Regions from separate parts of the Streptomyces sp. NPDC088810 genome, predicted to be linked through region 1. Evidence: riboswitches for the same ligand, from Rfam matches in the RefSeq annotation. Region 1 holds a riboswitch; each other region holds the start of a gene.

What was found. Region 1 has a riboswitch for S-adenosylmethionine ahead of ACIP4Y_RS06980 (amino acid ABC transporter permease). Riboswitches for the same ligand answer to the same signal wherever they lie in the genome.
Region 2: it holds a riboswitch for S-adenosylmethionine, as region 1 does, so the genes downstream of both, ACIP4Y_RS04645 (aminotransferase class V-fold PLP-dependent enzyme) here and ACIP4Y_RS06980 (amino acid ABC transporter permease) in region 1, are expected to answer to the same signal.
Region 3: it holds a riboswitch for S-adenosylmethionine, as region 1 does, so the genes downstream of both, thrC (threonine synthase) here and ACIP4Y_RS06980 (amino acid ABC transporter permease) in region 1, are expected to answer to the same signal.

The regions. Positions count from the first base shown of each region.
Region 1 is NZ_JBIVJQ010000002.1:73,203-83,190, forward strand. Features, by position in the region: gene ACIP4Y_RS06950 (NtaA/DmoA family FMN-dependent monooxygenase) at 164-1,540, opposite strand; gene ACIP4Y_RS06955 (LLM class flavin-dependent oxidoreductase) at 1,566-2,768, opposite strand; gene ACIP4Y_RS06960 (putative leader peptide) at 2,900-3,031, opposite strand; gene ACIP4Y_RS06965 (GNAT family N-acetyltransferase) at 3,028-3,837, opposite strand; gene ACIP4Y_RS06970 (transporter substrate-binding domain-containing protein) at 3,894-4,913, opposite strand; gene ACIP4Y_RS06975 (amino acid ABC transporter ATP-binding protein) at 5,012-5,803, opposite strand; gene ACIP4Y_RS06980 (amino acid ABC transporter permease) at 5,800-6,783, opposite strand; SAM riboswitch class IV at 7,138-7,248, opposite strand; gene ACIP4Y_RS06985 (glutathione S-transferase C-terminal domain-containing protein) at 7,326-8,213, opposite strand; gene ACIP4Y_RS06990 (putative leader peptide) at 8,289-8,411, opposite strand; gene ACIP4Y_RS06995 (NAD(P)/FAD-dependent oxidoreductase) at 8,552-9,712, shown strand; gene ACIP4Y_RS07000 ((2Fe-2S)-binding protein) at 9,709-9,988, shown strand, end outside.
Region 2 is NZ_JBIVJQ010000001.1:1,009,640-1,019,627, reverse strand. Features, by position in the region: gene ACIP4Y_RS04650 (serine/threonine-protein kinase) at 1-1,724, opposite strand, end outside; gene ACIP4Y_RS04645 (aminotransferase class V-fold PLP-dependent enzyme) at 1,777-3,153, opposite strand; SAM riboswitch class IV at 3,282-3,398, opposite strand; gene trpD (anthranilate phosphoribosyltransferase) at 3,487-4,551, opposite strand; gene ACIP4Y_RS04635 (cytochrome bc complex cytochrome b subunit) at 4,675-6,312, opposite strand; gene ACIP4Y_RS04630 (Rieske 2Fe-2S domain-containing protein) at 6,309-7,367, opposite strand; gene ACIP4Y_RS04625 (c-type cytochrome) at 7,364-8,176, opposite strand; gene ACIP4Y_RS04620 (heme-copper oxidase subunit III) at 8,239-8,859, opposite strand; gene ACIP4Y_RS04615 (hypothetical protein) at 9,026-9,427, shown strand; gene ACIP4Y_RS04610 (Ig-like domain-containing protein) at 9,508-9,988, opposite strand, start outside.
Region 3 is NZ_JBIVJQ010000005.1:428,568-438,555, reverse strand. Features, by position in the region: gene ACIP4Y_RS19780 (extracellular solute-binding protein) at 1-969, shown strand, start outside; gene ACIP4Y_RS19775 (DUF3263 domain-containing protein) at 1,005-1,229, shown strand; gene otsB (trehalose-phosphatase) at 1,283-2,116, shown strand; gene ACIP4Y_RS19765 (trehalose-6-phosphate synthase) at 2,104-3,543, opposite strand; gene ACIP4Y_RS19760 (glucosyl-3-phosphoglycerate synthase) at 3,629-4,573, opposite strand; SAM riboswitch class I at 4,729-4,870, shown strand; gene thrC (threonine synthase) at 4,888-6,174, shown strand; gene ACIP4Y_RS19750 (ubiquitin-like small modifier protein 1) at 6,171-6,446, shown strand; gene ACIP4Y_RS19745 (cold-shock protein) at 6,899-7,102, shown strand; gene groL (chaperonin GroEL) at 7,401-9,023, shown strand; gene ACIP4Y_RS19735 (NADH:flavin oxidoreductase) at 9,258-9,988, shown strand, end outside.

The DNA of each region.
Region 1 (9,988 bases):
GTCCACCCGCGCGGAGCACCGGCGCCGCGTGCGCACGCGCCCGGGCCGCCGCTGCCCGGGTGGCCGGAGGTGACCGGCCGGGAGTACGAGCCGGGGAACCGCGCGCACGTCGTCATCGACACCGCGGGACGGCCCCCCGAGGAGGCACTGGTGGCGAGGAACCTCACGACGCGGCCCGCTCGGCCGCGCCGGACTCGTCGGGGTGGGCGAGGCCGAGGTGGTCGCGCAGGGTGGTGCCCTCGTAGTCGGCGCGGAAGACGCCCTGTTCCTGCAGGAGGGGGACCACCTTGTCGGCGAACGCGTCGAGTCCGCCCGGGGTGATGTGCGGGACGAGGATGAAGCCGTCGGAGGCGTCGGCCTGCACGAAGTCGTTGATGGTCCGCGCGACGGTGGCCGGGGAGCCGATGAACGTCTGCCGGTTGCCGGTGTTGATGACCAGGTCGCGGATGGACCACTTGTTGGCCTCGGCGAGCTGCCGCCACTCGCGGGCGATGGCGACCGGGTCCCGGTACATCCGCACCTGGGCGCGGCCCCGGGAGATGTGCTCCTCGGCGACCACCGGGTCGACGTCGGGCAGCGGACCCTCCGGGTCGTACGCCGACAGGTCCCGGTTCCAGACGAACTCCAGGTGCTTGATGGCGGTGGCACCGCTGACCTGCTGCCGGCGGACCTGCCGGGCGAGTTCGGCGGCCTCCTGGTCGGTGTCGCCGAGGACGAAGGTCGCGGCGGGCAGGATGAGCAGCTGGTCGGGGCGGCGGCCGTACGTGGCGAGACGGGACTTGACGTCCGTGTAGAAGGCCTGGCCCTCCTTCAGCGTGGAGTACCGGCTGAAGATGGCGTCGGCGCCGGCGGCGGCGAACTCGCGGCCCTCCTCCGAGTCGCCGGCCTGGAAGACGACCGGCCGGCCCTGCGGGGAGCGCGGGACGTTGAACCGGCCGTGGATGTCGAAGTGCTGCCCCTGGTGCACGAAGGCGCCGGCCTCGGCGTCCCGGAGGAAGGTGCCGGTGGCCTGGTCGGCGAGGATCTCGTCGCCGCGCCAGGAGTCGAACAGCTCGTGTGCGGTGGCGAGGAACTCCTTGGCGCGGGAGTAGCGCTCCTCCTGCGGCAGGAAGCCGCCGCGCCGGAAGTTCTCGCCGGTGAAGGCGTCCCAGGAGGTGACCACGTTCCACGCGGACCGGCCGTCGGAGAGGTGGTCGAGGGTGGCGAACTGGCGGGCCACCTCGTACGGCTCGTTGAAGGTGGAATTGATGGTGCCGGTCAGGCCGAGCCGGTCGGTGACGGCGGCCAGCGCGGCCAGCACGGTGAAGGTGTCGGGGCGGCCGACCACGTCGAGGTCGTAGATCCTGCCGCCCTGTTCGCGCAGCCTCAGTCCCTCGGCGAGGAACAGGAAGTCGAACTTGGCGCGTTCGGCGGTCCGCGCGAAGTGGGCGAAGGAGCTGAACTCGATGTGGCTGCCGGCGGCCGGGTCGCTCCACACGGTGGTGTTGTTGACCCCGGGGAAGTGGGCGGCCAGGTGGATCTGCTTCAGCGGCTTGCTCATGGCGTACGGTCGTCCTCTCCGGCGTTCAGGCCGCTGCGTAGCGGTTGGCGGGGCGGGCCAGGCCGAGGAGGCCGCGCAGGGTACCGGCCTCGTAGGCGTCCCGGAAGCGGCGGCGGCGCTGCAGCTCGGGCACCAGGTCCCGGGTGATCCGGGGCAGGTCGTGGCCGGCGACCGCGGGCCGCAGCCGGAAGCCGGTCAGCCCGCCTTCCGCCAACTCCTCAAGCAGGTCGGCGAGTTGTACGGCCGTCCCGGTGAAGATCCGGGCGTCGCTGGTGTACGGCTCCCCCGCGAGCGTGTCGAGACGGTCGAGGCGGCCCTCCGCCTCGGCCCGGCTGTCGTCCAGGAGAACGACGAGGTCGCCGAAGACGTGCAGGGTCTCGCCGGCGCGGCCCGCCGCCTCCTGCTCGGCGCGGATCTCGGCGACGATCGCCCGGGTCTCGTCCGCGTCCTGGGGGGTGACGTAGCCGACGTCGGCCTGGCGGGCCACCAGCCGGTACGGGACCGTCTGGTGGGCGAGCGCGGTGACCAGCGGCTGGCCCTGCGGCGGGCGGGGCGTGATGGAGGGGCCCTTGACGCTGAAGAAGCGGCCCTCGAAGTCGATGTAGTGCAGCTTGTCCCGGTCGACGAAGCGGCCGGTCACCGCGTCCCGGATCTCGGCGTCGTCCTCCCAGCTGTCCCAGAGCCGGCGGACCACCTCGACGTAGTCCGCGGCCTCGTCGAACAGCTCGCTGATCACCTCCCGCGCCTCGGGGGCGTCGAAGCCGTCGATCCGGGGGATGGTGCGCCGGCCGAAGTGCGCGGCCTCGTCCGGGCGGAAGGTGGTCCGCACGCGCAGGCCCGCGCGTCCGGTGCTGACGTAGTCGAGGGTGGCGATCGCCTTGGAGATGTGGAACGGCTCGGTGTGCGTGGCCACCACGGTCGGGACCAGGCCTATGTGCCGGGTGAGCGGGGCGACGCGGGAGGCGACGAGGACCGCGTCGAGCCGGCCGCGGACCTGGTCGGTGCGCTCGTCGGGCGCGAGGAGCCGGGAGGACTGCGGGCCGAGGCCGTCCTCGAGGGTGACGAAGTCGAGCAGGCCTCGTTCGGCCTCGGTGATCAGATCGGCCCAGTACCGGGCGGTGAACAGGTCCCGGGGACGGGCGGCCGGCTCGCGCCAGGACGCCGGGTGCCAACCGGTGCCGTCCAGGGCGACGGCGAGATGCAGGGGGGCGGGGGAGGTCGAGGACACGTCGGTGCCTTCCTTGATGTCCGTACGCGAAACACCGGCTCGCGGTGCGGGCGGCGGCCGGGGCGGGCGGCGGCGGCCACGGGCGAGCGCGGCAGGGAGGATCCGGGCCGGGGAGCAGGCCGGGGGAAAGGTCAGTGGCGACAGAGCGCGGCGGACACGCGCTGGAGGTCTATGTGCGGCCGGGAGTGCAGACGGACGGAGCGGTACGGGTGCGGAGCGCGCGGCAGGCGTGGCTGCCGGGGCAACCGGGTCACGGCCGTCACCTCCCTCCGTCGGGCGCGGCAGGCCGGACCGGCGTCCGCCTGGCGGCTCTCGTCATGACACCCAACGCCCGGCCGGCGCCGGTTGTTCCCGGGCTGCGCAGCTGCACGATGCGGGAGCGGCGGCGCAGGGTGAACCCGAGGGACTCGTACAGCCGGATCGCGGGTGCGTTGCCGGCAGCGGCGTGCAGGAACGGGGTGTCCCCGCGGTCCCGGACGCCCGCCGCGACCGCGCGCACCAGCCGGGTCGCCAGGCCCCGCCCGCGGTGGGCGGGGTCGGTGCACACGGCGCTGATCTCGGTCCAGCCGGGCAGCCGCAGCCTTTCCCCCGCCATGGCGACCAGCCTGCCCTGGTGCCGGATGCCGAGATAGGTGCCCATCTCGACGGTCCGCCGCAGGAACGGGCCCGGCCGGGTACGGGCGACCAGGTCGAGGATCTCGGGGAGGTCATCGGGGCCCAGGCGCACCGCCTCCGGGGCCGGTTCGGCCCGCAGCGCGGTGTCGACGAGCTGGACGCCCTCGCCCTCGCCGAGCACCTCCCACCCGTCGGGGACCCGCTCGACGGGCTTGACCCGTACGGTGGTTCCCGGTCCGACGAGCGTGTGCAGGTCGGCCCAGGCCGCCGGGTCCGCCGGGTCGGCGAGCGCCGCGAAGGCGTACGTCTCCGGCCGGTAGCGGGCCGCCCGGCCGTGCCGGTCGGCGAGGTGGGCGTGCGGACCGTCGAGGGCGGCCCAGACGGCGTTGTCGAGGGCGGGACCACCCGTTAGCAGTGGGACTCCGCCTCGGCGGACGTCGGTCGGGTGGGCCACGGAAGCGGAGTCCTTTCTGCGGGTTCTGCGGGGAACGTCAACCGTGTGACGGGCGGTCAGGAGTTGGTGAGCGGCAGCCCGGGCGGGTTGACCTCCGCCTTCGCCACGGACTCGCTGGAGAGGTTGTACGCGGCCAGCCACTTGCCGTACTGCCCGTGCTCGATGAGGTAGTTGAGGGCCTCGGCGAGCGGCTCGGCGAGCCCGCTGTCCTTCTTGGCGGTGGCGGCGATCAGGCCCTGGAGGGTCGCACCGGCACCGGAGAAAGTGCCCGCGTTGCGGGTCGGGTTCGGGGTGTTCGCGCTCTGCCGGGCCCGGTACGCGATGGCGGGGTTGGGGCCGAAGTACGCGTCGACCTTGCCGCTGCTCAGCGCCAGGTTGATGGCGTTCTGGTCCGGGAAGTACTTGACGGTGAGCTTCTTGCCCTCCTTGGCCAGCTTGGTCTTCCACTCCAGGAGGATCTTCTCCTGGTTGGTGCCGGCGCTCACGGTGACCGTCTTCCCGGCGAGGTTCTCGTAGTTGCCGTCGAAGTTCCAGGTGCTCTTCTTCAGCACCTCGAAGGCGAGGTTGTCCTTGCGGTAGGAGGCGAACTCGTACTTCTTCTTGCGCTCCTCGGTGACGGTGACGTTGGAGAAGGCCACGTCGACCTTGCCGCTGTCGACCCCGACGAAGAGGTTCTCCCAGGTGTTGTTCCTGACCTCGGGGTCGAGGCCGAGCACCGCGGCCACCAGGCGGCCGAGGTCGGGCTCGGAGCCGGTGAGGGTCTTCTGGTCGCTGCCCACGAAGTTCAGCGGTGCGGACCCCGAAGGCAGGGCGCCGACACCGATGACGAGCTTGCCGCTCTTGCGGACGGAGGCGGGCAGGTGGGCGCTGATCGACTTCACCTCGGAGACCTTCAGCGCGGTCTCCTTCGCGGCGCCGTTGGACAGCCGGCCCACGGTCACCGTGCCGGCCGTGTCGGTGGTGGTTGCCGCGTCGCTGTCTCCCCCGCAGGCGGCGAGTCCGCCGGCCAGGGAGAGGGTCACGGTCGCCGCGGTGAGGCCGCGTATCAGGCTGCGTCGGGAGAACTGGCTGGGCATGGCTGTCCTTGTCGTTCGGAAGGTCGGGAGGTACGGAAGGTCCGGGAAGGACCGGGGGTCGGGAGTTGCGGTGCGGGAGTGCGACAACAGGCGGGCGGTCAGAGCACCTTGGCGAGGAAGTCCCGGGTCCGTTCGTGCCGGGGGCGGTCCAGCACCTGGCCGGGCGGGCCCTGTTCGACGATCCGTCCGCCGTCGATGAAGACGACCCGGTCGGCGACCTCGCGGGCGAAGCCGATCTCGTGGGTGACGATGAGGAGGGTGGTGCCGCTGGTCGCCAGGTCCTTGATGACGGCCAGCACCTCGCCGACGAGTTCGGGGTCGAGTGCCGAGGTCGGCTCGTCGAAGAGGATGATCCCGGGCCGCAGGGCGAGGGCGCGGGCGATGGCGACGCGCTGCTGCTGGCCGCCGGACAACTGCCGCGGGTAGGCGCCCGCCTTGTCGCTCAGGCCTACCCGGCCGAGCAGTTCGCGGGCGAGTTCCTGGGCGGCCGGCCGGGCCAGCCTGCCGGTGGCGACGGGAGCGGCGGCGACGTTGTCGAGGACGGTCAGGTGCGGGAAGAGATTGAAGTTCTGGAAGACGAAGCCGATCCGGCTGCGCTGGGCGAGGATGGTGCGCTCGCTCAGCTCCTTCAGCCGCTCCCCCTGCCGCTTCACCCCGATGAGTTCGCCGCCCACGCTGACGTGGCCGATCTCGGGCTTCTCCAGGTGGTTGACCACCCTGAGCAGCGTGGACTTGCCGGAGCCGGACGGACCGATGATCACGGTGACCTCGCCGGGGCGGACGGTCAGGTCGATGCCGTCGAGGACGCGGTGGGTGCCGTACCACTTGTGGACGCCACGGATCTCGAGTGCGGCGGGCGCGGGCTTGGCGAGCGTCGGTGCGGTGGTCATACGGCGGCCTCCCTGCGCAGCCGGTCGCGCAGTCCGGCGAGGCCGGCCCGGGCTTTCTGCACCGGGGTCGGCGGCAGGGTGCGCGTGGCGCCCCGGGCGTAGTGCCGCTCGACGTAGAACTGGGCGACGGACACGGCGCTGGTCAGGATCAGGTACCAGACGGTGGCGACCACCAGCAGCGGCACGATGTCACCCGGGTAGGTGTTGCCCATCGACTGCACGGCGCCGAACAGGTCGAGCAGGGACACGTAGAACACCAGGGACGTGCTCTTGATGAGGCCGATCAGCTGGTTGACGTAGTTCGGGGTGATGGACCTGAGGGCCTGCGGGAAGACGATCCGGCGGAACTGGTAGCCCTTGGGCAGGCCGAGCGCGGCGGCCGCCTCGTGCTGTCCCTGGTCGACGGAGAGGATGCCGCCGCGGACCACCTCGGACGCGTACGCCGCCTCGTTGAGGCTGAGGCCGAGGACGGCGATCGTCATGTCCGTGGCCAGCCGCGACTCGTTGAAGGTGACGAAGGCGGGCCCGAAGGGCACCCCGAGGCTCAGCGTCTTGTACAGGGCGCTGAAGTTGTACAGGAAGATCAGCACCACGATCAGCGGTACGGAGCGGAACAGCCAGGTGTAGGTCCAGCTGACCGCGCGCAGCACCGGGCTTCCGGAGAGCCGGGCGACGGCCAGCAGGATCCCGCCGAGGAGGCCCAGCACCGCGCTGAGCGCGGCGACTTCGAGGGTGACGAGGAGGCCGTCGAGGACGGTCGGGCGCAGGAACCAGTAGCGGAAGCGGTCCCACTGGTAGAAGGGGTTCGTGACCAGTCCGTGCAGGATCTGCGCGACGAGCACGAGGACCACGGCGGTGACGATCCACCGGCCGGGCCGGCGCAGCGGCTGAACCCGCTGAGCGGTGAGAGTTTCTGACGGTGTGTCGGCGCGTACCGGCGGCTCGGCTGTCGAGACGGCGGTGCCTGGTGGTTCGCTCATGGCGGGCTCCGGCGGAGGTCGGACACCCCGGGGCCGCGCGCGGTCGGAGGTGGGCCGCGTCGGCACGGGGGCACGAGGCGGCGCGTCGGGCGGGCGCGGAACCGGGGGCGGGGCGGACAACGGCACACCGGGCGGTGGGTGTGCGGCGGGAACGCGGGGCTGGGAGGAGACGTCAGCCCTGACAGCGGGCAGAGCCCGGTGCGGTACACAGTGCGCTGTTCACGCGGAGCAGATCGACGGCCCGGTCGGCGACCAGGAGACCGGCGTACGACGGTACGCAGCCCTGGGGGCGGCTCGCGGCCGTCCTGAGAGCTGCGTCCATGGCGTCACCTGTCACTGTTCCGGCCCCGTGGGGCCTCGCGCTTACCGAATGCGTCGTCCGGTCCGGTCGTCACCTGGGGCACCCCACCGCGACGCGAGGGTTGCCGGTCAGCGAGCCAGGGCTTGGCGCTGACGCTCATGACCGTTCTGAGCCGTAAGTAAGGCAGTTGCCCGTTCGATTGTCAACGGCCGTCCGCCACATGGACACTGCCTGGCCGCTCTCACCTGCGAGAAGCGTCCGGGCTGTCCGCGGCATGGCCTGCCCAGTCCAGGATCTGGACAGCGGCCCCCGCGGCCTCCAGGCCCTGGCAGCGGCCATGGTGGCGGCGGGCGATGCCGTCGAGGTCGAGGTGGCGGCCGAACGCGGGACGCGCGGCCAGGCGGCGGGCGTAGGCCCACAGGGCGCGGTGGCCGGCGATGCGGTGCACGGCGGAGGCGTCGAGGTGGCAGCGGTGGACGGTGTCGAGCTGCACCAGGGTCACCCACAGTTCGACGTCGGCGGCGGTGAGCCGGTCGTCGGCCAGGTACTCCTCTGCGCTCAGCCGCCGCTCCAGCCGGCCCAGGGTGTCGAGCAGCACGTCGAGGGCGGCGGCCCGCTCGGCCGGGTCGGCGCCGGCCCGGCCGGCGCGCTGCGCGGCCTCCTCGACGCCCTCGGCGCACATCCGCTCGACGGCCTCGATCACGGACTCCAGCCCGGAGGGGTACAGGCGGGCCCGGCCGCCCGGCCCGAACCGGTCCAGGTCGCGCAGGATGTCGGGGGTGTGGGTGCTGACGATGCGTCCGGACCAGTCGTCGCTCAGCACGGGTGCGAGCGCCGGGCCCGTGTAGTGGTGGGCGCCTGCCTCGTACAGCGGGCGCAGCGCCGAGTGGCCGCCGCCGGGACAGTCCGGGACGGGGGGCAGGAGGGTGACCGGACAGCTCGCGTCCAGGCCGAGCAGGCTGTGCCCGACGGCGAGGCGCAGCCCGTCGGGGCAGGCGGTGGACAGGTGGAGCCGGTAGCGGTGCGGCACGGCGTAGTGGCCGCTGCGCGCGTCCTGACCGATCCGTCCGCGGAAGACGGGGGCGGTGCGGCGGGCGGACGGGACGGCGGCGAGCGGAGCGATGGACATGGGTCTCCCCGGGTGGTGGGCGTGCGGAGGGGCGCGGCCGGCGCGGGCGCGGCCGGGGGGCGAGCGGGGCCCGGCTCAGCGGTGGCGGCTGATCGCGCTGCAGACGCGCTGCAGGTCGATGTGGCGGCGGGAGGTGAGCAGGGGGGCGCGCAACGGCGTCCGGCCCGTGGAGCCGGTGCCCGTCCGGAGGCGCGCCATGATTCCCTACCTGTTCACTAGGATTCCCTCCTTGGAGTGTCGATCCGGCTCCGTACGACGTCAAGGGGGCGTCCACGCCTGGGAATCGGGGTCGGCGCCGGGGACTCCTCAGCCAGAGAAACATGTGACATAGTACTGCCGTGACGAAGCGACTGACCTGCGATGTCGTGGTCGTCGGGGCCGGGATGGTGGGCGCGGCCTGTGCGCTGTACGCCGCACGGGCCGGACTCGACGTACGGCTGGTGGACCGGGGCCCGGTTGCCGGCGGCACCACCGGCGCCGGCGAGGGCAACCTGCTCGTCTCCGACAAGGAACCGGGCCCGGAACTCGGACTCGCCCTGCTGTCGGCACGGTTGTGGGCCGGGCTGGCCGAGGAGCACGGCGCCGCTCTCGAGTACGAGCCCAAGGGCGGCCTCGTGGTCGCCTCCACCCCCAAAGCCCTGGCCGCGCTGCGGGAGTTCGCGGCGGCCCAGAGCGGCGCCGGCGTCTCCGCCGCACCGGTCGACGCCAGGCAACTGACGGAGCTGGAGCCGCACTTGGCACCGGGCATGGCGGGCGGAGTGCACTACCCGCAGGACGCGCAGGTCATGCCCGCTTTGGCCGCCGCCCACCTGGTCCGCGCCTCCGGTGCCGCCCTGCACACCGACCGCACCGTGACCGGGGTGCTGCGCACGGCGGACGGCACGGTGTACGGCGTCCGCACCGACCGGGGCGACATCCACGCCCCGGCGGTGGTGAACGCGGCCGGCACCTGGGGCGGCGAGGTCGCGGCGCTCGCCGGCGTCCGACTGCCGGTGCTTCCGCGGCGCGGCTTCGTGCTGGTCACCGAGCCGCTGCCGCGGATGGTCCGGCACAAGGTGTACGCGGCGGACTACGTGGCCGACGTGGCCAGTGACTCGGCCGCCCTGCGCACGTCACCGGTCGTGGAGGGCACGGCCGCCGGTCCGGTGCTGATCGGTGCCACCCGGGAACGGGTGGGCTTCGACCGCTCGCTGTCGCTGCCCGCGGTACGGGCGCTGGCGGCCGGGGCGATCGGGCTGTTCCCGTTCCTGGAGCGGGTCCGCGCCCTGCGGACATACGCGGGCTTCCGGCCGTACCTGCCCGACCACCTGCCGGCCGTCGGCGCCGACCCGCGGGCGCCCGGCCTGTTCCACGCCTGCGGGCACGAGGGCGCGGGCATCGGACTCGCCCCCGGCACCGGGCAGTTGATCGCCCAGGTACTCACCGGCAAGGCACCCGAACTGGATCTCACACCGTTCCGGCCGGAGCGGTTCGACACCGAGGGAGGCGACGTCCGGTGAATCCGCTGGAGTCGACCCGCGCCCGGCCGGGCGAGGCCTGCACCGTCACCTTCGACGGCCGGTCCCTGTCGGCGCTGCCGGGCCAGACGGTCGCGGCGGCCCTGTGGGCGGCGGGCGTGACGGCCTGGCGCAGCACGCGCGGCGCCGGCCGGCCCCGCGGGGTGTTCTGCGGGATCGGGGTGTGCTTCGACTGCCTGGTGACCGTCAACGGCCGCCCGAACCAACGGGCTTGCCTGGTGCCGGCGCGCCCGGGCGACGTGATCCGCACACAGGAGG
Region 2 (9,988 bases), on a different contig from region 1:
TCGGTGCCCCCGGCCACCTGCCACTTCCGCTTGCCGTCCCGCGCGTCCAGCGCCAGCAGCTCGTCGCCGTAGCTGCCCGTGTAGACCACCCCGGCCGCGACGAGGGGGGTGCCGGTGGGGCCGGCCGGGGTTTCGGCGGTCCAGTTCTCACTGCCGTCGGAGGCGTAGCTGCGCAGCCCGCCCGCGTCCGTGCCGCCGATGGAGACGAGCACGTCCGCGCCGAGCAGGACCGGGACGGCGTAGCCCTCGTCGCCCAGGGTGCGGGTCCACAGCGGGCTGCCGGACGGGCCGACCGCGGTCAGCCTGCGCACGCCGTCGCCGTGCAGGCCCACCACGCAGTACACGGCGTCCCGGGTGGCCACGGGGGTGGAGACGTCGTCGCCGAGCCGGACCTTCCAGCGCCGGGAGCCGTCCCGGGAGATCGCGTGCAGCACACCGCCGGAGGTGCCGGCGTAGACGACGGAACCGTCCGGGGAGAGCGCGCAGCAGGCGCCGTCCAGGCCGCCGATGCCGCCGAGGTCGTACTGCCAGCGCAGCACGGCGGGCAGCTCCTTGGCCGGCCGCTGCGCCGTGCCGGGAACCGTCGTCTCCTCGGGCGACCGGTAGCTGCCGTGCAGGCTTTCGGTACCGGTTCCCCGCTGCCACAACCAGCCACCGGCCCCGACGGCCACGGCTCCGCCCGCGAACACCTTCAGCAGGCGACGCCGACCGGGCGCGACCGGCCCCAGCCGGCGGATGGAGGCGGTGAGGCCGGTGGCGCCGGTGGGTCCGGCAGGGCTGCCGGGGGTGGCCGGGGCGGCGGGTTCCGGGGTCGGGGCCAGGTACTCCACGCCGCTGGGGCGGTCGGCGCGGTTCGCGCTCCCCGCGGCGGCCGGGCCGTACCAGCCCGGGCGGACGCTGCCGCGCAGGCTCTCGGGGGTGAACCCGGCACTCGCCACCACCTCCGCCGGCTCCGGGCGCTCCAGCGGGTCCTCGGCCAGGCAGGACACCACCAGCGGGCGGATGTCCTGCGGGACACCGGACAGGTCGAAGTCCCGGGTCAGGATGCGCAGCAGGACCACCGAGTCCTGGCCCTCGCCGAACGGTTCCCGGCCCGCCGCCGCGTAGGCGAGGACCGCGCCGAGGGAGAAGACGTCGCTCGGCGGGCCGACCTGGCCGCCGTTGCGGATCTGCTCCGGCGAGACGTAGCCGACCGAGCCGACGACAGCGCCGGTCCGGGTCAGCGCGGTGGCCTCCAGGGCCCGTACGATCCCGAAGTCGATGACCCGGGGCCCGTCCGGGCCGAGCAGGATGTTGGACGGCTTCAGGTCGCGGTGGACCAGGCCCTTGGCATGGATCGCGGCCAGCGCCTCGCCGAGCGCGGCGGCGAGGAGCCGGACCGCGGGCCCGGGCAGCGCGCCGTGGTCCAGGACGGCGTCCCGCAGGTTCGGCCCGGACACGAACTCCGTGGCCATCCACGGCCGTTCGGCCTCGGTGTCGGCGTCCACGACCCGTGCGGTGTACGTGCCCGCGCCGCCGACGGTCTGGGCGGCGCGGACCTCGTGGCGGAAGCGGGCGCGGAAGGTGCGGTCCTCGGCGTGCTCGGCCCGTACGACCTTCACGGCGAGTCTGAGGCCGGTGCGGGACTCGGCGAGGTACACCTCGCCCATGCCCCCGGCGCCGAGTCTGTGCGTGACTGTGTACGGGCCGATGTGGCGCGGGTCTGCTGCGCGCAGCGGCTGCACTCCGGGCTCCCCCTGTCCGACGAGTCGTCAGGGGGAGGTTATACGGCGCTCCTCAGACCGCCGGTACGCAGCGGCCGTCCTCCGTGCGGTACTGCCACTTCGCGCCGTCCGTCACGAGTTCCCTGACGGCGTTGACGAAGCGCTCGACGTGTTCGTCGGGGGTGCCGGCGCCGAAGCTGACGCGGATGGCGTTGAGGGACTTCTCGCCGGGGGCCGCCTCGGGGGCGCCGCACTCGCCCTGGGTCTGCGGGTCGCTGCCGAGCAGGGTGCGGACCAGGGGGTGGGCGCAGAAGAGGCCGTCGCGGACGCCGATGCCGTACTCGGCGGAGAGGGCGGCGGCGAAGTGGGAGCTGTTCCAGCCCTCGACGACGAAGGAGAGGACGCCGACCCGCGGGGCGTCGTCGCCGAAGAGGGAGAGGATCCGCACCTCGGGCACCTCGGCGAGGCCCTCGCGGACGGTGCGGACGAGGTGCTGTTCGCGGGCGACGAGGGTGTCCCAGCCGGCCTCGGTGAGGGCCTTGCAGGCGGAGGCGATGGCGTAGGCGCCGATGACGTTCGGGGAACCGGCCTCGTGGCGGGCCGCGGTCTCGTGCCACTCGACGGCCACGCCGCCGTCCTCGCGCCGGGTGACCTTGCGGCTGGCGCCGCCGCCCGCGAGGTACGGCTCGGCCGCCTGGAGCCAGTCGGCGCGGCCGGCCAGGACGCCGGAGCCGAAGGGCGCGTACAGCTTGTGGCCGGAGAAGGCGACCCAGTCGACGTCGAGGTCGGTGACGGACAGCGGGTGGTGCGGGGCGAGCTGGGCGGCGTCCAGGACGATGCGGGCGCCGTGGGCGTGCGCGGCGGCGGCCAGTTCGCGCACCGGCCACAGCTCGCCGGTGACGTTGGAGGCGCCGGTGACGCAGACCAGGGCCGGGCCGTGACCCCCTTCGCTGGACCCCGTGCGGTCGGCGAGGGCCCGCTCCAGGGTCTCGACCGCCTGCTGCGGGGTGCGCGGGGCGTTGAGGTAGGTGACCTGCGCGTCCTGCCAGGGCAGCAGGGAGGCGTGGTGCTCGGTCTCGAAGACGAAGACCTGGCAGCCGGCCGGGATCGCGCGGGCCAGGAGGTTGAGGGAGTCGGTGGTCGAGCGGGTGAAGACGACCTGGTCGGCCGGGCGGCAGTCGAGGAACTCGGCGACCGTCCTGCGGGCGTTCTCGAACAGGTCCGTGGAGAGCTGGGAGAGGTAGCCGGCACCGCGGTGGACGCTGCCGTAGTACGGGGCGTACGCGGCGACGTCGTCCCAGACGCGCTGGAGGGCGGGGGCGCTGGCCGCGTAGTCCAGTGCGGCGTAGGTGACCTCGCCGCCGGTGACCAGCGGGACGGTGACATCTCGTCCCAGAACGGGCAGAGGGGCGCAAACGGACTGGTCGGCGGCAGCGGTGGAGACAGACATGGCGGAACTCCCGTGAGAGGAAGGCGAAGAAGAGAAAAAGGGTGTGCGGAGGCGGGGCTCTGCGGCCCTAACGCATTCGCTTGCTCACGGAAGACTCCTCGACGACCAGGATCCCTGGATGCGTGAGGGATCCGCGCTTGCCGGGGACCTTGCTGTCCACGGCCTGGTCTTCACCCGGGGCACCCCGCCACGGACGGAGGGTTGCCGGACAGTCGGCCGGGGCCTCATGACTGTCACTCATGACCTGGTACAGGAACGTACGTGATGTGATCGTCGTCCCGCAACCCGTGTCCGGATCGCGGGACGACCTCCGGTGGGACCAGGGGGTGCCCCCTAGGCGTTGCTGGCGGCCACCCAGCGGTCCAGAGTGCGCTTGGCCGCGCCCGAGTCGATGGACTCGGCGGCCTTGGCCATACCGGCCCGCAGCTGCTCCGCCAGCGGTGCGTCGGTCGGCTCGAGCGCGACCAGCGCTGCCGCGGAATTCAGCAGCACCGCGTCCCGTACGGCCCCGGTCTCGCCGTCGAGCAGGCGGCGGGCGACCTCCGCGTTGTACGACGCGTCAGCGCCGCGCAGGGCCTCCACCGGGACGAGGCCGATACCGACGTCCCTCGGGTCGAAGGTCTCCTCGGTGACCTTGCCGTCCCGGACGACCCACACCCGCGAGGTGGCGGTGGTCGTCAGCTCGTCCAGGCCGTCGTCGCCGCGGAACACCAGGGAGGAGTTGCCGCGCTCGGCGAGGACGCCGGCCACGACCGGGGCCATCCGCGGGTCGGCCACGCCGACGGCCTGGGCCCGGACCTTCGCCGGGTTGGTCAGCGGACCCAGCACATTGAAGGTCGTACGGATGCCCAACTGGCCACGGGCGGCGGCGACATGACGCAGGGCCGGGTGGAACTTGACCGCGAAGCAGAAGGTGATCCCGGCCTCCTCGGCGACCTGCGGGACCCGCTCCAGCGGCAGGTTCAGATTGACGCCCAGCTTCTCCAGCACGTCCGACGCGCCCGACGCGGAGGACGCGGCCCGGTTGCCGTGCTTGACGACCTTGGCGCCGGTGCCGGCGACGACGATCGAGGACATCGTGGAGATGTTCACCGTCTTGGCGCCGTCGCCGCCGGTGCCGACGATGTCGACGGTCCGGCCCGGCACCTCGATGACGTTCGCGTGCTCGTACATCGCGCGGACGAGCCCGGTGATCTCCTCCACCGTCTCGCCCTTGGCCCGCAGGGCCACGGCGAATCCCGCGATCTGCGCGTCGGTGGCCTCCCCGCGCATGATCCGGTCCATCGCCCATGCCGTGGCGTCCGCGCTCTGGTCACGGCCTTCCAGCAGGGCGTTCAGCACCTCGGGCCAGGAACGGCCCGCCGCGGTGTCGCCTCCAGCGGGGGTCACAGCGCTCATAAGCCGCTCCTGGTGTCGTACACAGCATCGGTGGTCGGCCCCAGCCTATCGACCCCCGCACACGGCGAAGGGCCCCGTCCGCAAACCGGACGGGGCCCTTCGCCGTGGCGTGGCGACGCGGGATCAGTGGTGGCCGTGGCCGCTCGTGATCTCCTTGTACTCCTCGACGGTCGGCTTCGGGATCTGGTTGTCCTCGCCGTAGTAGGCGTTGGACAGCTTCACCCGGAGCTTCTCCGTGGCCGGCACCTTGCGCTCGACACCGTTCCCGTCGACCGTCGGACCGATCTCGGCCGGCTTGTACTGCTCGTGCGCGGTGAGCGTGTGCAGCTGCTCCTGGCTGAGCGGCTCGTGCACCTCGATGAACTCACCGTGCGGCAGCCGCTTGATGATGCCGGTCTCGCGACCGTGCAGCACCTTGTCGCGGTCGCGGCGCTGCAGACCCAGGCAGATCCGCTTGGTGACGATGAACGCGATGATCGGTCCGGCGAAGAAGAAGATCCGGACGAACCAGGTGACGGCGTTGATCGACAGGTGGAAGTGGGTGGCCCACAGGTCGTTGCCACCGCCGACCAGGGTGATCATGTAGATCGTCACCCAGGCGACACCGAAAGCGGTACGGGTCGGGGCGTTGCGCGGGCGGTCCAGGATGTGGTGCTCGCGCTTGTCGCCGGTGATCCAGGACTCGATGAACGGGTAGACCGCGATCGCCGCCAGGACCAGCGGGAAGAGCACCAGCGGGATGAACACGCCCAGGACGAGCGTGTGGCCCCAGAAGTTGATCTCCCAGCCCGGCATGAAGCGGATCAGACCCTCGGCGAAGCCCATGTACCAGTCGGGCTGGGCGCCGGTGGACACCTGGTCCGGACGGTAGGGGCCCATCGCCCAGATCGGGTTGATCTGCGCGACCGCGGCGATGGCCGCGATGACACCGAAGACCAGGAAGAAGAAGCCTCCGGCCTTGGCCATGTACACCGGCAGCAGCGGCATGCCGACGACGTTGTTGTTCGTCTTGCCGGGACCCGCGAACTGCGTGTGCTTGTGGTAGAAGACCAGGATCAGGTGCGCCACCATCAGGCCGAGCATGATGCCCGGCAGCAGCAGGATGTGGATCGAGTAGAACCGGGCGACGAAGTCGTGGCCGGGGAACTCTCCGCCGAACAGGAAGAACGACAGGTACGTACCGACGATCGGCACGGACAGGATCGCGCCCTCCATGAAGCGGACACCGGTGCCGGAGAGCAGGTCGTCCGGGAGCGAGTAACCGGTGAAGCCGGTGAACATGCCGAGGACGAACAGCAGGAAGCCGAACAGCCAGTTGATCTCACGCGGCTTGCGGAACGCGCCGGTGAAGAACACGCGCATCATGTGCACGAACATGCCGGCGAGGAAGATCAGGGCGGCCCAGTGGTGGATCTGCCGGATGAGCAGACCACCGCGCACGTCGAAGGAGATGTGCAGGGTCGAGCTGAACGCCTCGGACATCAGCTGTCCCTGGAGCGGGATGTAGCTGCCGTGGTACTCCACCTCGTTCATCGACGGGTGGAAGAACAGCGTCAGGTACACACCCGTCAGGATGATGATGATGAAGCTGTACATGCACACTTCGCCCAACATGAACGACCAGTGGTCGGGGAAGATCTTGCGCATGTTCGACTTGGCCAGGGAGTAGATCCCGAGCCGGCCGTCGGCCCAGTCGGCGACACGCTCGCCGGCCGGGGCCTTCCCGCGAGAGCGGGGCGTCTCGTTCGCTGCAGTACTCATCCGCGCTCCCAGAATGCAGGACCGACGGGCTCCTCGAAGTCGCCGAGCGCCTGGAGGTAACCCTCATTGTCCACGCCGATGCGCAGCTGCGGCAGGGCGTGGCCGGCGGGACCGAAGATCACACGGGCACCGTCGGAGAGGTCGAAGGTGGACTGGTGGCACGGGCACAGCACGTGGTGCGTCTGCTGCTCGTACAGGGAGATCGGGCAGCCGACGTGGGTGCAGATCTTGGAGAAGGCGACGATGCCCTCGTGCGACCAGTCGAGCTCGCGCTTGTCCTTGATGTTGCCCGGCTGCAGCCGGACGATCATCAGGGCCGCCTTGGCGATCTCCGTCTGGAACTCCTCCTCGTTCTCCTCCAGGCCGTCCGGCTTGGCGAAGGTGAGGGAGCCGACGGCGACGTCCTCGGGACGCAGCGGCTGGTTCGTGTTCATGTTGACCAGGCGCATGCCCTTGGCCCACATGGTGTGGCGCAGCTTGCTGTGCGGCAGCGGACCGAGGTCGCGCAGCAGCATGACGCCGGAGAGCGGCACCATGGCCAGCGCACCGAACATCGTGTTGCGGATCAGCTTGCGACGGCCGAGCGCCGACTCCTTGGCGCCCTGGCGGAAGTCCTCGTGGACCTTCGCCCGGACCTCCGGGGAGGCCTCGATCGGGTGCCGGTCGTCGGCGACCTCCACGTCGGACATCAGGGTGCGGGCCCAGTGGACCGCGCCCGCGCCGATGCAGAACAGCGCCACGCCCAGGGTCAGACCCAGCGCGAAGTTCAGCGCGTTGATGTGCCCGATCGGGAAGACGAAGATCGACTTGTCGTGCGGGATCGCCACGTACGAGGCGATGAAGCCGATGGTGGCCAGCATCGACACCGTGAACAGCAGGGCGACCATGCGCTCGGACCGCCTGGCGGCCCGCTCGTCGACGTCCTGGATCCGGTGCTCGTGCGGCGGCAGACCCGGGTCGGCGAACGGGTTCTCCTCGTCCGCGACCCCTACCGCGCCGTGGGCGTGGTCCTGCTCAGCGGGCAGGTTCTCTTCTGGAATGTCTTGGCTACTCATGACTTCTTGGCCTTTGCGGTCCGAGCGGCGACCCAGACGGCGACCGCGATCAGCGCGCCGAGGCCGAAGATCCAGGCGAACAGACCCTCACTGACCGGCCCGAGGCCGCCCAGCTCCAGACCGCCGGGGTTCTCCGTCTTGCTGCCGTTGACCGCGTTCAGGTACGCGATGATGTCCTTCTTGTTCTTCTCCGACATGGTGGTGTCGGGGAAGGACGGCATGTTCTGCGGGCCCGTCTGCATGGCCTCGTAGATGTGCTTCGGAGCGACACCCTCCAGGCTCGGCGCGTACTTGCCCTTCGTCAAGGCACCGCCCTTGCCGGTGAAGTTGTGGCACTGCGCGCAGTTGGTGCGGAACAGATCGCCACCCTTGGCGATGTCCGCGCCCGCGGGGCCGTACTGCTGCTTGGTGGGCACGCTCGGGCCGGCACCCAGCGAGGCGACGTACGCGGCGAGCTGGTCGATCTGGGCCTGCGTGTAGATGTTCTTCTTGCGCGGGACCTGGGCGCCCTGCGAGGTCGCGGCGGGCATACGGCCGGTGCCGACCTGGAAGTCGACCGCGGCTGCACCCACGCCGACGAGGCTCGGGCCGTCGGAGGAGCCCTGGCCACCGGTGCCGTGGCAGCTGGCGCAGCCGACCTGGTAGAGCTTCTTGCCCTCCTTGATGGTCAGGGACTGGGAGGTTTCATCGGCCTGCGCCTTGCCCGCGGGCGCGAACGCGGCGTACAGCCCCCCAGTGGCCGCCAGCGCGAGGAGTAGGACGACGACCGCCGCCAGCGGATGGCGTCGTCGTGCGGAGAGCTTTTTCACGGATTACCCCGGTGTCAGGATCTTCTGCGTCGGTGCTTCTGGATGTGCGGGAGCGGTCCCGGCTACTTGATCAGGTAGATCGTGGCGAAGAGGCCGATCCAGACGACATCGACGAAGTGCCAGTAGTAGGACACGACGATGGCGGCGGTCGCCTGCTCGTGAGTGAACCTCTTGGCCATGTAGGTGCGGCCGAGGACCAGCAGGAAGGCGATGAGACCGCCCGTCACGTGCAGGCCGTGGAAGCCGGTGGTCAGGTAGAACACCGAGCCGTACGGGTCGGAGGACAGCGAGATCCCGTCCTTCTTCACCAGCTCCGTGTACTCGTAGATCTGACCGCCGATGAAGATCGCACCCATGATGAAGGTGAGGATGAACCAGCCACGGAGCTTCTTCACATCGCCGCGCTCGGCCGCGAACACGCCGAGCTGGCAGGTGAGGGAGGAGAGCACCAGGATCGTGGTGTTCGTGGCGGAGAAGGGCACGTTGAGTGCCTCCGCCTGTTCCTTCCAGTGGACCGGTCCGGTCACCGACCGGAGGGTGAAGTACATCGCGAAGAGGGCCGCGAAGAACATCAGCTCGGAACTCAGCCAGATGATGGTTCCGACGCTGGTGAGGTTCGGCCGGTTGACCGACGGGTGCGCGTGCCCGGTTTCTACTGTCGTTGCTGTCGCCACGACCGACATTATGTCGGTCGCTTATCTCGCGCTCACTCCGGGGGGTGCCGTTCGGAGTGTTGCCACCCGCCGGACCGCTGTTGACGTGGTGTTCACGGGGACGACGACGGGAGTAACATCCGCCGGAACGGCCCCGCCCGTCCTGTCCGTACGACGCTGACGTCTCGGAGGAACAATGCAGCCGACCGCCACGGTGCTGGTCTACAGCGACGACTCCACCACCCGCGAGCAAGTACGGCTGGCCTCCGGGCGTCGGCCGGCTCCCGATGTGCCCCTCGTCGAGTTCGTGGAGTGTGCGACTCCCGACGCGGTCCTCAGGGAGCTGGGCAAGGGCGGCATCGACGTCTGTGTGCTCGACGGCGAGGCCGTGCCGATGGGCGGCATGGGGATGTGCCGGCAGATCAAGGACGAGGTGTTCAACTGTCCGCCGGTGCTGCTGCTGATGGGGCGGCCGCAGGACGCGTGGCTGGCCACGTGGAGCCGGGCCGACGCGGCGGTGACCCTGCCGGTGGATCCGGTGGAGTTCGCCTCCGCCCTGGCCTCCCTGCTCCGTCAGCAGCGGCTGGTGGGCGCCTAGCGGGGAGGGGCGCGGGGATCGTGCGCGAGTGCGGGCCCGTGGTCTCTTCCCGCGCCGTTCCCCACGCCCCTTCGATGCGCTCACAGGGCCGCTGGCTGGATCCTCAGAGCGTCTGACGGCGCAGGGCCGTCCGGTCTGCCGTCGAAGAGGGCGCTGCCCTGGCGCCACTTCTGCCAGTCGACGTTCCAGTCGCCGAAGCCGTTGCCGAAGGGCTCCATGTCGTCGCCGTTGGAGTTGACGACCCTGACGATGTCGCCCTCGCGGACGGTGTCGAAGAACCACTCGGCGTTGGACGTGCTCATCCCTGTGCAGCCGTGGCTGACGTTGGCGTACCCCTGGGAGCCCACGGACCAGGGGGCGGCATGGACGTACTCGCCTGACCAGGTGACCCGGGTGGCGTAGTAGACCGGCAGGTCATAGGAGTCGGCGCTGCCCTCGGCGATGCCGACCGTGGTGCCGCGCATGCGTACGAAGTACTGCTTGGCCAGGACGACCTTGACGCCGTTGCGGGTCTCGAAGCCGGGTTTGCCCGTCGTGACCGGGATCTGGTTGATCTCCTGG
Region 3 (9,988 bases), on a different contig from region 1:
GCCGCGGGCAAGCTCTACCCGGCCTCGGACCTGCTCTCCATCCGCACCCAGGCCGACTTCCTCTCCCAGCTCGCCGACGCCGGCGAGTGGAAGCACACGCAGTACGGCATCCCGTTCGCCGCGTCCACCCGCGTGCTCTTCTACAACAAGACCCTGTTCGCCAAGGCCAACCTCACGCCGCCCACCACCTGGGCCGAGCTGGCCGCCGACGCCAAGGCGCTCAAGGCGCAGGGCGTGAAGTACCCGTACGCGCTGCCGCTCGGGCCCGAGGAGGCCCAGGCCGAGACCATGCAGTGGCTGCTGAGCGGCGGCAACGGCGGCAGCGGCTACACCGACGACGTCGGCACCTACACCATCGACTCCGCCGCGAACGTCGACACCTTCACCTGGCTCAAGGACGAGCTGGTCGGCAAGGACCTGACCGGCCCGGTCGCGCCCGGCAAGCTCAACCGCGCGGACGCGTTCGCCGCGTTCGCCGACGGCCAGGTCGGGATGCTCAACGGGCACCCGACGCTGATCCAGCAGGCCGAGAAGAAGGGCGTGAAGTTCGGCATGGTGCCGATGCCGGGGCGCACCGGCAAGGCCAGGGCCTCCATGGGCGTCGCCGACTGGATGATGGCCTTCAAGCAGAACGGGCACGCCGACCAGATCGGCGACTTCCTCGACTTCGTCTACAGCGAGAAGAACGTCCTCGACTTCTCCCGGACGTACGGGCTGCTGCCGGTCACCGGGTCCGCCTCCAACACCATGGCGGCCTCGGACGCGCCCACCGACAAGGCCCTGCGCCCCTTCCTGGAGCAGCTGCCCACCTCCGAGCTGTACCCCGTGGGCAAGACCTCCTGGGCGACGGTCAGCGCGGCCGTGAAGCAGAACATCGGCCAGGCCGTCGCCCCCGGCGGCAGCCCCGCCGGCGTCCTGACCCGCCTGCAGTCCACGGCCACGGCGGCCGACAGCAGCAACGCGAACTGAGCCCGTTGTCCGTGCCCGCCGCTACCGTGGCGGGCATGGAACTGGGCACCCGAGAGAAAGCCATCCTCGCCCTGGAGCGCCGTGCCTTCCCCGGCCCCGGCGCGAAGGAGCGAGCGATACGCGAGGAACTCGACCTCTCCCCGGTCCGCTATTACCAGCTCCTCAACGCCCTGCTGGACGACGAGCGGGCCCTGGCCCACGACCCGGTCACGATCAACCGCCTGCGCCGGGTACGGGAGGCGCGCCGCGCGGAGCGCTGAGCCGGTGGGGGCCGCCCAGGCGTGAGGGGGCCCGGGCCGGATACTGTCGCGGTATGGATCCTCTGCCCACCCCGCAGACCCAGCCCGGCCGGGACGGCCTCGCCGCCCTGCTCGCGCAGCCCCGCACCGCGCTGATCGGCCTGGACTTCGACGGCACGCTGGCCCCCATCGTCGCCGACCCCGAGCAGGCCCGCGCCCACCCCGACGCCGTACCCGCCCTGGCCGCGCTCGCCCCGCAGGTGGCCTCCGTCGCCGTGATCACCGGCCGCCCGCCCGAGGTCGCGGTCCGCTACGGCGGCTTCGCCGGCGTCCCCGGCCTGGAGCACCTCACCGTCCTGGGCCACTACGGCGCCGAACGCTGGGACGCGGCCACCGGCACGGTCACCGCCCCGCCCCCGCACCCCGGCGTGGCCGCCGTCCGCACCGAGCTGCCCCGCCTGCTGGAGCGCGCCGGCGCCGGCGAGGGCACCTGGATCGAGGAGAAGGGCCGGGCCCTCGCGGTGCACACCCGCCGCGCCGCCGACCCGCAGGCCGCGTTCGAGTCCCTGCGCGGCCCCCTCGCCGACCTCGCCACCCGGCACGGCCTGATCGTCGAACCCGGCCGTCTGGTCCTGGAACTCCGCCCCCCGGGCATGGACAAGGGCGTGGCCCTCCTGGACCACGCCCGCGCCATCGGCGCCGGATGCGTCGTCTACGCCGGCGACGACCTCGGCGACCTCCCCGCCTTCGCCGCCGTCGACAAGCTCCGCACCGACGGCACGCCCGGCCTGCTGATCTGCAGCGGCAGCACCGAGGTCAGCGAACTGGCGGAACGCGCCGACCTGGTGGTGAACGGCCCGGAGGGAGTCGTGGACCTCCTCAGGACGCTCGCCGCTCAGCTCGGCTGACCGGTCAGCGCGCTCAGCTGGTCCAGGAACCACCGGGTCGGCGGCAGCGCGGTCGCGGCGGCGGCCAGCCGCTCCGAGCGTTCCGTCCGCTCCGCCTCCGGCAGGGTCAGCGCCTCGTGCAGGGCCCGGGCCGTGCCCGCGATGTCGTACGGGTTCACCACGAACGCGTCCTCGCCCAGCTCCTCGTACGCCCCGGCCTCGCGCGACAGCACCAGCGCGCAGCCGTGGTCGGAGACGACCGGGACCTCCTTGGCGACGAGGTTCATGCCGTCCCGGATGGGGTTCACGAGGGCCACGTCCGCCAGCCGGTACGCGGCCAGGGAGCGCGCGAAGTCGTCCTTCACGTGCAGCACGACGGGGGTCCAGCCCGCCGTGCCGTACCGCTCGTTGATCTCCTCCGCGACCCGCTGGACCTCGGCCGTGTACTCCCGGTACACGGCGAGGTCCTGCCGGGACGGGTAGGCGAACGCCACGTGGACGACCTTCTCCCGCCACTCGGGGTGGTCCTCCAGCAGCTGCTCGTACGCCAGCAGCCCGCGCACGATGTTCTTGGACAGCTCGGTGCGGTCCACCCGGACGATCGTCTTCCGGTCCGGTCCGATCTCCTCGCGCAGCGCCGCCATCCGCTCGTCCACGTCCGGCTCGTGCGCCCGCTTGCGCAGGAAGTCCGCGTCCGCGCCCAGTCCGTGCACCCCGATCCGGGTGCCGGACGGGATGCCGGGCCCGAGCACCGCGTGACAGCAGTCGGTGAACGCGTCCGCCCACCGCCGGGTGAGGAACGCCGCCCGGTCCGCGCCCAGGATGCCGCCGAGCAGCTCGGCCGCGATGTCGTCGGGAAGCAGCCGGAAGTAGTCCGGCGGCGCCCACGGGGTGTGCGAGAAGTGGCCGATGCGCAGGTCGGGACGGAGCTGGCGGAGCATGCGGGGGGCGAGGGCCAGGTGGTAGTCCTGGATCAGCACCGCCGCGCCCTCGGCCGCCTCCTCGGCCAGCGCCTCGGCGAACGCCCGGTTGTAGGCCTCGTACGACCCCCAGTGCCGCCGGAACTCGGCGCCGAAGACCGGCTCCAGCGGGGTCTGGTACAGCATGTGGTGGACGAACCAGAGCACCGAGTTGGCGATGTCGTTGTACGCCTCGGCGTGCACGCTCGCGTCGATGTCGAGCATCCGCACCCGCTGCCCGCCGGTCTCCTCGGCCGGCAGCAGCCCGCCGTCCGCGCGCCGCACGGCCGCCCGGTCGCCGTCGCCGAGCGCGGCGCACACCCACACCGAGCCCGCGTCCGAGCCGATGGCGGACAGTCCCGAGACCAGCCCGCCGCCGCCCCGTCTGGCGTGCAGCGAGCCGTCCTCGCCCACCTGGTAGGAGACCGGGCCGCGATTGGACGCGACCAGCACCTGAGCCTTTTCAGCAGCAGCACGCGTGGAAGCCATACGCCTCAACCTAGCCCGGCCCGGAAACGCTCAAACGTACGCTCCGCCCGGCGAGGGCCGGGGCGGGTGACCGTATACGCAGGGTTCACGCCACCTTCCGCTCGGCGTACTCCGCGATCTCCACCATGGGGGGCCGTTCCTCGGTGTCCACCGAGTAGGTGCGCGGCTCGAATCCGTCCTCGCCCCGTTCGAACTGCGTGAGCGAGGGCCGGACGAGGTGCCCGCGCGCGAGCCGCAGCTGAGCCGTGCGGTAGATCGCCGCCGCCATCCGGCCGAGGGCCTGCCCGTCCTGGTGCCGGTGCTTGCGCACCCCCAGGTCGACCTGGGCCAGTGCGTCCAGGCCGACCAGGTGCAGCGCGTCGACCAGCATGCCCAGCTCCACGCCGTAGCCCACGGGGAACGGCAGCTGCTCCAGCAGGGAGCGGCGGGCCGCGTACTCGCCGCCCAGCGGCTGCACGAACCCCGCCAGCTGCGGCCAGTGCATGTTCAGCAGCGGACGGGCCATGAGTTCGGTGACCCGGCCGCCCTGCCCGGAGGCGCCGGCGAGCGGGCGGTCGTACATGCCCTTGACCAGGTCGACGCCCGGTTCGGTGAGCAGCGGGCCGACGAGCCCGGTGACGAAGTCGGAGGAGAACTCCTTCAGATCCGCGTCGATGAAGCAGACGATGTCCCCGCCGGTCACCAGCAGCGAGCGCCACAGCACCTCGCCCTTGCCGGGGACGGCGGGGAGGCGGGGCAGGATGTCGTCGCGGTGGACGACCCGGGCGCCCGCGCGCGCTGCGACCTGGGAGGTGCGGTCGGTGGAGCCGGAGTCGACGACCACGACCTCGTCCACGAGCGGCACCTGTTCCACGAGGTCGTGCCGGATGACCGCGACGATGTCGCCGACCGTCTCCTCCTCGTTGAGCGCGGGCAGGACGACGCTGATCGTCCGGCCCGTGCGCTGCTTGGCGGCCAGGACCTGGTGCAGCGGTCGGTCGGCCACGGACCAGGAGCGGGTGCTCAGCCAGCGCTCGACTTCTTCCAGCACGGTCTGCGGCTCCTCACTGTCACGACCACACGTCACCGTGTGATCCATCTCGCGGTTCGGACGACTATCTCAACTGTCCTGGCCTTCGGTTACAGTCTTGAACAACGCCGGTGACCATCGCATGTCGGGGGTCACGAGCGTCCAAAACCGAATACCGCTCATCCAGAGGGGCAGAGGGACACGGCCCGATGAAGCCCCGGCAACCCTCCAGTCGGCTCTCGTCTCGTAGCGAGGCTCCCGGCTAGGGAAGGTGCCAAATCCGTCTCACGGCGAGATGCGTCGTGAGGAAGATGAGGAGAAAGGGCCTCGCCTCCATGGCTGTGCAGACAGTTGCCACCTCCAGCGAAACCACCGTCGACCTCGGCCCCGCCGCCGCCCTGAGCTGTCGCGAGTGCGGTCACCGCGTCCCGCTCGGTCCGGTCTTCGCCTGTGAGGAGTGCTTCGGCCCGCTCGAGATCGCCTACGACTTCTCCGCCTACGACACCGAGGACCTGCGTCGGCGGATCGAGGCCGGCCCCGCGAACATCTGGCGGTACGCGCCGCTGCTGCCCGTCCCGGCGGACGTCACCGGCAAGCCCAACCTCAACCCCGGCTGGACCAAGCTCGTCCAGGCCGACAACCTGGCGCGCGAGCTGGGCGTCGACGCCGGCAAGCTCTTCGTGAAGGACGACTCCGGGAACCCGACCCACTCCTTCAAGGACCGGGTCGTCGCCCAGGCCCTGGAGGCCGCCCGCGCCTTCGGCTTCACCACGCTCTCCTGCTCCTCCACCGGCAACCTGGCCGGCGCCGTCGGCGCCGCCGCCGCCCGGGCCGGCTTCCGCTCCTGCGTGTTCATCCCGCACGACCTGGAGCAGGGCAAGGTCGTCATGGCCGCGGTCTACGGCGGAGAGCTCGTCGGTATCGAGGGCAACTACGACGACGTGAACCGCTTCTGCTCGGAGCTGATCGGCGACCCGGCCGGCGAGGGCTGGGGCTTCGTCAACGTGAACCTGCGGCCGTACTACGCGGAGGGCTCCAAGACCCTGGCGTACGAGATCTGCGAGCAGCTCGGCTGGCGGCTGCCCGACCAGATCGTGGTTCCGATCGCCTCCGGCTCCCAGCTCACGAAGATCGACAAGGGCCTCCAGGAGCTGATCAAGTTGGGGCTGGTCGAGGACAAGCCGTACAAGATCTTCGGTGCACAGGCCGAGGGCTGCTCGCCGGTGTCCACCGCCTTCAAGGCCGGCCACGACGTGGTCCGCCCGCAGAAGCCGAACACCATCGCCAAGTCCCTGGCCATCGGCAACCCGGCGGACGGGCCGTACGTCCTGGACATCGCGCGCCGCACCGGCGGTGCCGTGGAGGACGTGACGGACGCGGAGGTCGTGGACTCGATCAAGCTGCTCGCCCGCACGGAGGGCATCTTCGCGGAGACCGCCGGCGGGGTGACCGTGGGTGTGACGCGGAAGCTGATCGAGAGCGGTCGGCTGGACCCGGCCCTCACGACCGTCGTGCTCAACACCGGTGACGGCCTCAAGACCCTGGACGCGGTGGCCGGGACCGGCCTCACCGCCACCATCCGCCCGACCCTGGACTCCTTCCGAGAGGCTGGCCTCGCATGAGCGTGACCGTTCGCATCCCCACCATCCTGCGCACCTACACCGGTGGGCAGGCCGAGGTCGCCGCCGAGGGCGCGACGCTCGGCGAGGTCATCGCCGATCTGGAGAAGAACCACACCGGGATCGCCGCCCGGGTCCTGGACGACCAGGGCAAGCTGCGCCGGTTCGTCAACGTGTACGTCAACGACGACGACGTCCGCTTCGAGCAGGGCCTGGACACGGCGACCCCCGACGGCGCCGGTGTCTCCATCATCCCGGCCGTGGCAGGCGGCTGACCGGCCCTTCGACAGGCCCGCACATTACCTTCGGTAACGGCGGTTACCGATTGTTCATCGGATTGCCCCCTCCGTAAGAGAAGCGGAGGGGGCAATTCTGTGTGATTGAGCGCGGTAGAGTTGGGGAACACGGCCCCGGTCTTCGGGTCGAAGGCCCTGGAATCATGCCGGGCGACCCGACAAGAAGTAGCCAAAGTGTGTGGGTTGTCTGTGGCTTTTGCGGCTTTTATGGGGCCCGACTTGCCCTGAATCCGGGCGAATTCTCACTATATTCCGGACCGTCCGCGTCCAGAATTCTCGTCCGATTGACCTGTTGCAGACGGCAGTTGGACAGATACATTCAGCCGCGGTCGACGCGTTCCGGCGCACGCCCCCGGCCAATGGGGGGCGAGGTCTGACCCGGGTCCGCGAAGTGTGGATCTGTGCAAGGGCCAGTAATAGGGGAGTTAGGCATGGCTCAGGGCACCGTCAAGTGGTTCAACGCGGAGAAGGGGTACGGCTTCATCGCGGTCGACGGTGGTGCGGACGTCTTCGTCCACTACAGCGCGATTCAGATGGACGGCTACCGCACCCTGGAAGAGGGCCAGCGGGTCGAGTTCGAGATCTCGCAGGGCCAGAAGGGCCCGCAGGCCGACATGGTTCGCGTCACCGCCTGAACGTTTCTTGTCCGAAGGGCCCGCACCTCCCAGGGGGTGCGGGCCCTTCGCCGTGCCCTGGTTCCGCTGTTCGCGTGCGGCTGACGGGGGCGCCGTACCGGTGCAGGCGCTTGCACTCGACCATGCCGAGTGCTAATCATTGCGTTAGCACTCTGAAGGTGAGAGTGACAGTGAAGGACCGGGTCGGTGAGGCCCGCAGGCTGGGTGGGGCAAGGAACCACGAGGCCGGCGAGCCGTCCGTCGCGGGCGCGGGCGCGGTCCGAAGGAATCACCCCCAGTCCTGGAGGGACCACTTCACATGGCCAAGATCATCGCGTTCGACGAGGAGGCGCGGCGCGGCCTCGAGCGCGGCATGAACCAGCTCGCGGACGCCGTGAAGGTGACGCTCGGCCCCAAGGGCCGCAACGTCGTCCTCGAGAAGAAGTGGGGCGCCCCCACGATCACCAACGATGGTGTCTCCATCGCCAAGGAGATCGAGCTCGAGGACCCGTACGAGAAGATCGGCGCCGAGCTGGTCAAGGAAGTCGCCAAGAAGACGGACGACGTCGCCGGTGACGGTACGACCACCGCGACCGTGCTCGCCCAGGCCCTGGTCAAGGAAGGCCTGCGCAACGTCGCCGCCGGTGCCAACCCGATGGCTCTGAAGCGCGGTATCGAGAAGGCCGTCGAGGCCGTCTCCGCCGCCCTGCTGGAGCAGGCGAAGGACGTCGAGACCAAGGAGCAGATCGCCTCCACCGCGTCCATCTCCGCCGCCGACACCCAGATCGGCGAGCTCATCGCCGAGGCCATGGACAAGGTCGGCAAGGAAGGCGTCATCACCGTCGAGGAGAGCAACACCTTCGGCCTGGAGCTCGAGCTCACCGAGGGCATGCGCTTCGACAAGGGCTACATCTCCGCCTACTTCGCGACCGACATGGAGCGCATGGAGGCGGTGCTCGAGGACCCGTACATCCTCATCGCCAACTCCAAGATCTCCTCGGTCAAGGACCTGCTCCCGCTGCTGGAGAAGGTCATGCAGTCGGGCAAGCCGCTGCTGATCATCGCCGAGGACGTCGAGGGCGAGGCCCTGTCGACCCTGGTCGTCAACAAGATCCGCGGCACCTTCAAGTCCGTCGCCGTCAAGGCCCCGGGCTTCGGCGACCGCCGCAAGGCCATGCTCGGCGACATCGCCATCCTCACCGGCGGCGAGGTCATCTCCGAGGAGGTCGGCCTCAAGCTGGAGAACGCGACCCTGGACCTCCTGGGCCGCGCCCGCAAGGTCGTCATCACCAAGGACGAGACCACCATCGTCGACGGTGCCGGTTCCTCCGACCAGGTCAACGGCCGGGTGAACCAGATCCGCGCCGAGATCGAGAACAGCGACTCCGACTACGACCGCGAGAAGCTCCAGGAGCGCCTGGCGAAGCTCGCGGGCGGCGTGGCCGTCATCAAGGCCGGTGCCGCCACCGAGGTCGAGCTCAAGGAGCGCAAGCACCGCATCGAGGACGCCGTCCGCAACGCGAAGGCCGCCGTCGAGGAGGGCATCGTCGCCGGTGGTGGCGTGGCCCTGCTGCAGGCCTCCCAGGTCTTCGAGAAGCTGGAGCTCGAGGGTGACGAGGCGACCGGCGCCAACGCCGTGCGCATCGCGCTCGAGGCCCCGCTGAAGCAGATCGCCGTCAACGCCGGCCTCGAGGGCGGTGTCGTGGTGGAGAAGGTGCGCAACCTGACCCCGGGCCACGGCCTGAACGCCGCGACCGGCGAGTACGTCGACCTGGTCGCCGAGGGCATCATCGACCCGGCGAAGGTGACCCGCTCTGCCCTGCAGAACGCCGCCTCCATCGCCGCGCTGTTCCTCACCACCGAGGCCGTCATCGCCGACAAGCCGGAGAAGGCCGCCGCGCCGGCCGGCGGCGGCATGCCGGGCGGTGACATGGACTTCTGATCGGCCTGAGGGTTGATCGACTGTCCTTGATCCGAGGGCGGTGCCCCCAGCTTCGGCTGGGGGCACCGCCCTCGGTCGTTCGCGGGGGCGGGGAGGGTGTCCGGTATCACGCGGGGAGTCGGGGGCCGGAGCGGAACACGGGCCGGCGGGCGGTGTTTACTTAAGGTGCTGCAACGATGCGTATGCACATACCAGCTGGTAACCCAGGCCCCCGCCTCACGAGGAGTCCCCCACGTGACCGACACGACCACCCCCGCCTCCCGCGCCGCCCGCGTCCTGTCCCGGCCGATCACGCTGAACGGCCTCACCGTGCCGAACCGGATCGTGATGGCGCCGATGACCCGCATGTTCTCCCCGGGCGGCATCCCCGGCGAGAACGTGCGCTCGTACTACGCCCGCCGTGCCGCCGCCGGTGTCGGCCTCATCGTCACCGAGGGCACCTACGTCGGCCACGAGTCGGCCGGCCAGAGCGACCGCGTCCCGCGGTTCCACGGCGAGGAGCAGCTGGCGGGCTGGGCCAAGGTCGCCGAGGACGTGCACGCGGCCGGCGGCCGGATCGTCCCGCAGCTGTGGCACATCGGCATGGTCCGCAAGCAGGGTGACGCCCCCTTCCCGGACGCCCCCGCCGTCGGCCCCTCCGGCCTGGAGACCGCCGGTGCCGAGCCCACCGGCAAGGCGATGACCCAGCAGGACGTGGACGACGTCATCGCCGCGTTCGCCGAGGCCGCTGCCGCCGCCGAGCGGATCGGCTTCGACGGCGTCGAGATCCACGGCGCCCACGGCTATCTCCTCGACCAGTTCCTGTGGGCCGGCACCAACCGCCGTACGGACGCCTACGGCGGCGACCTGGTGGCCCGTACCAAGTTCGCCGCCGAGATCGTCGCCGCCGTGCGGGAGGCGGTGTCGCCCGAGTTCCCGATCCTGTTCCGCTACTCGCAGTGGAAGCAGCAGGACTACACCGCCCG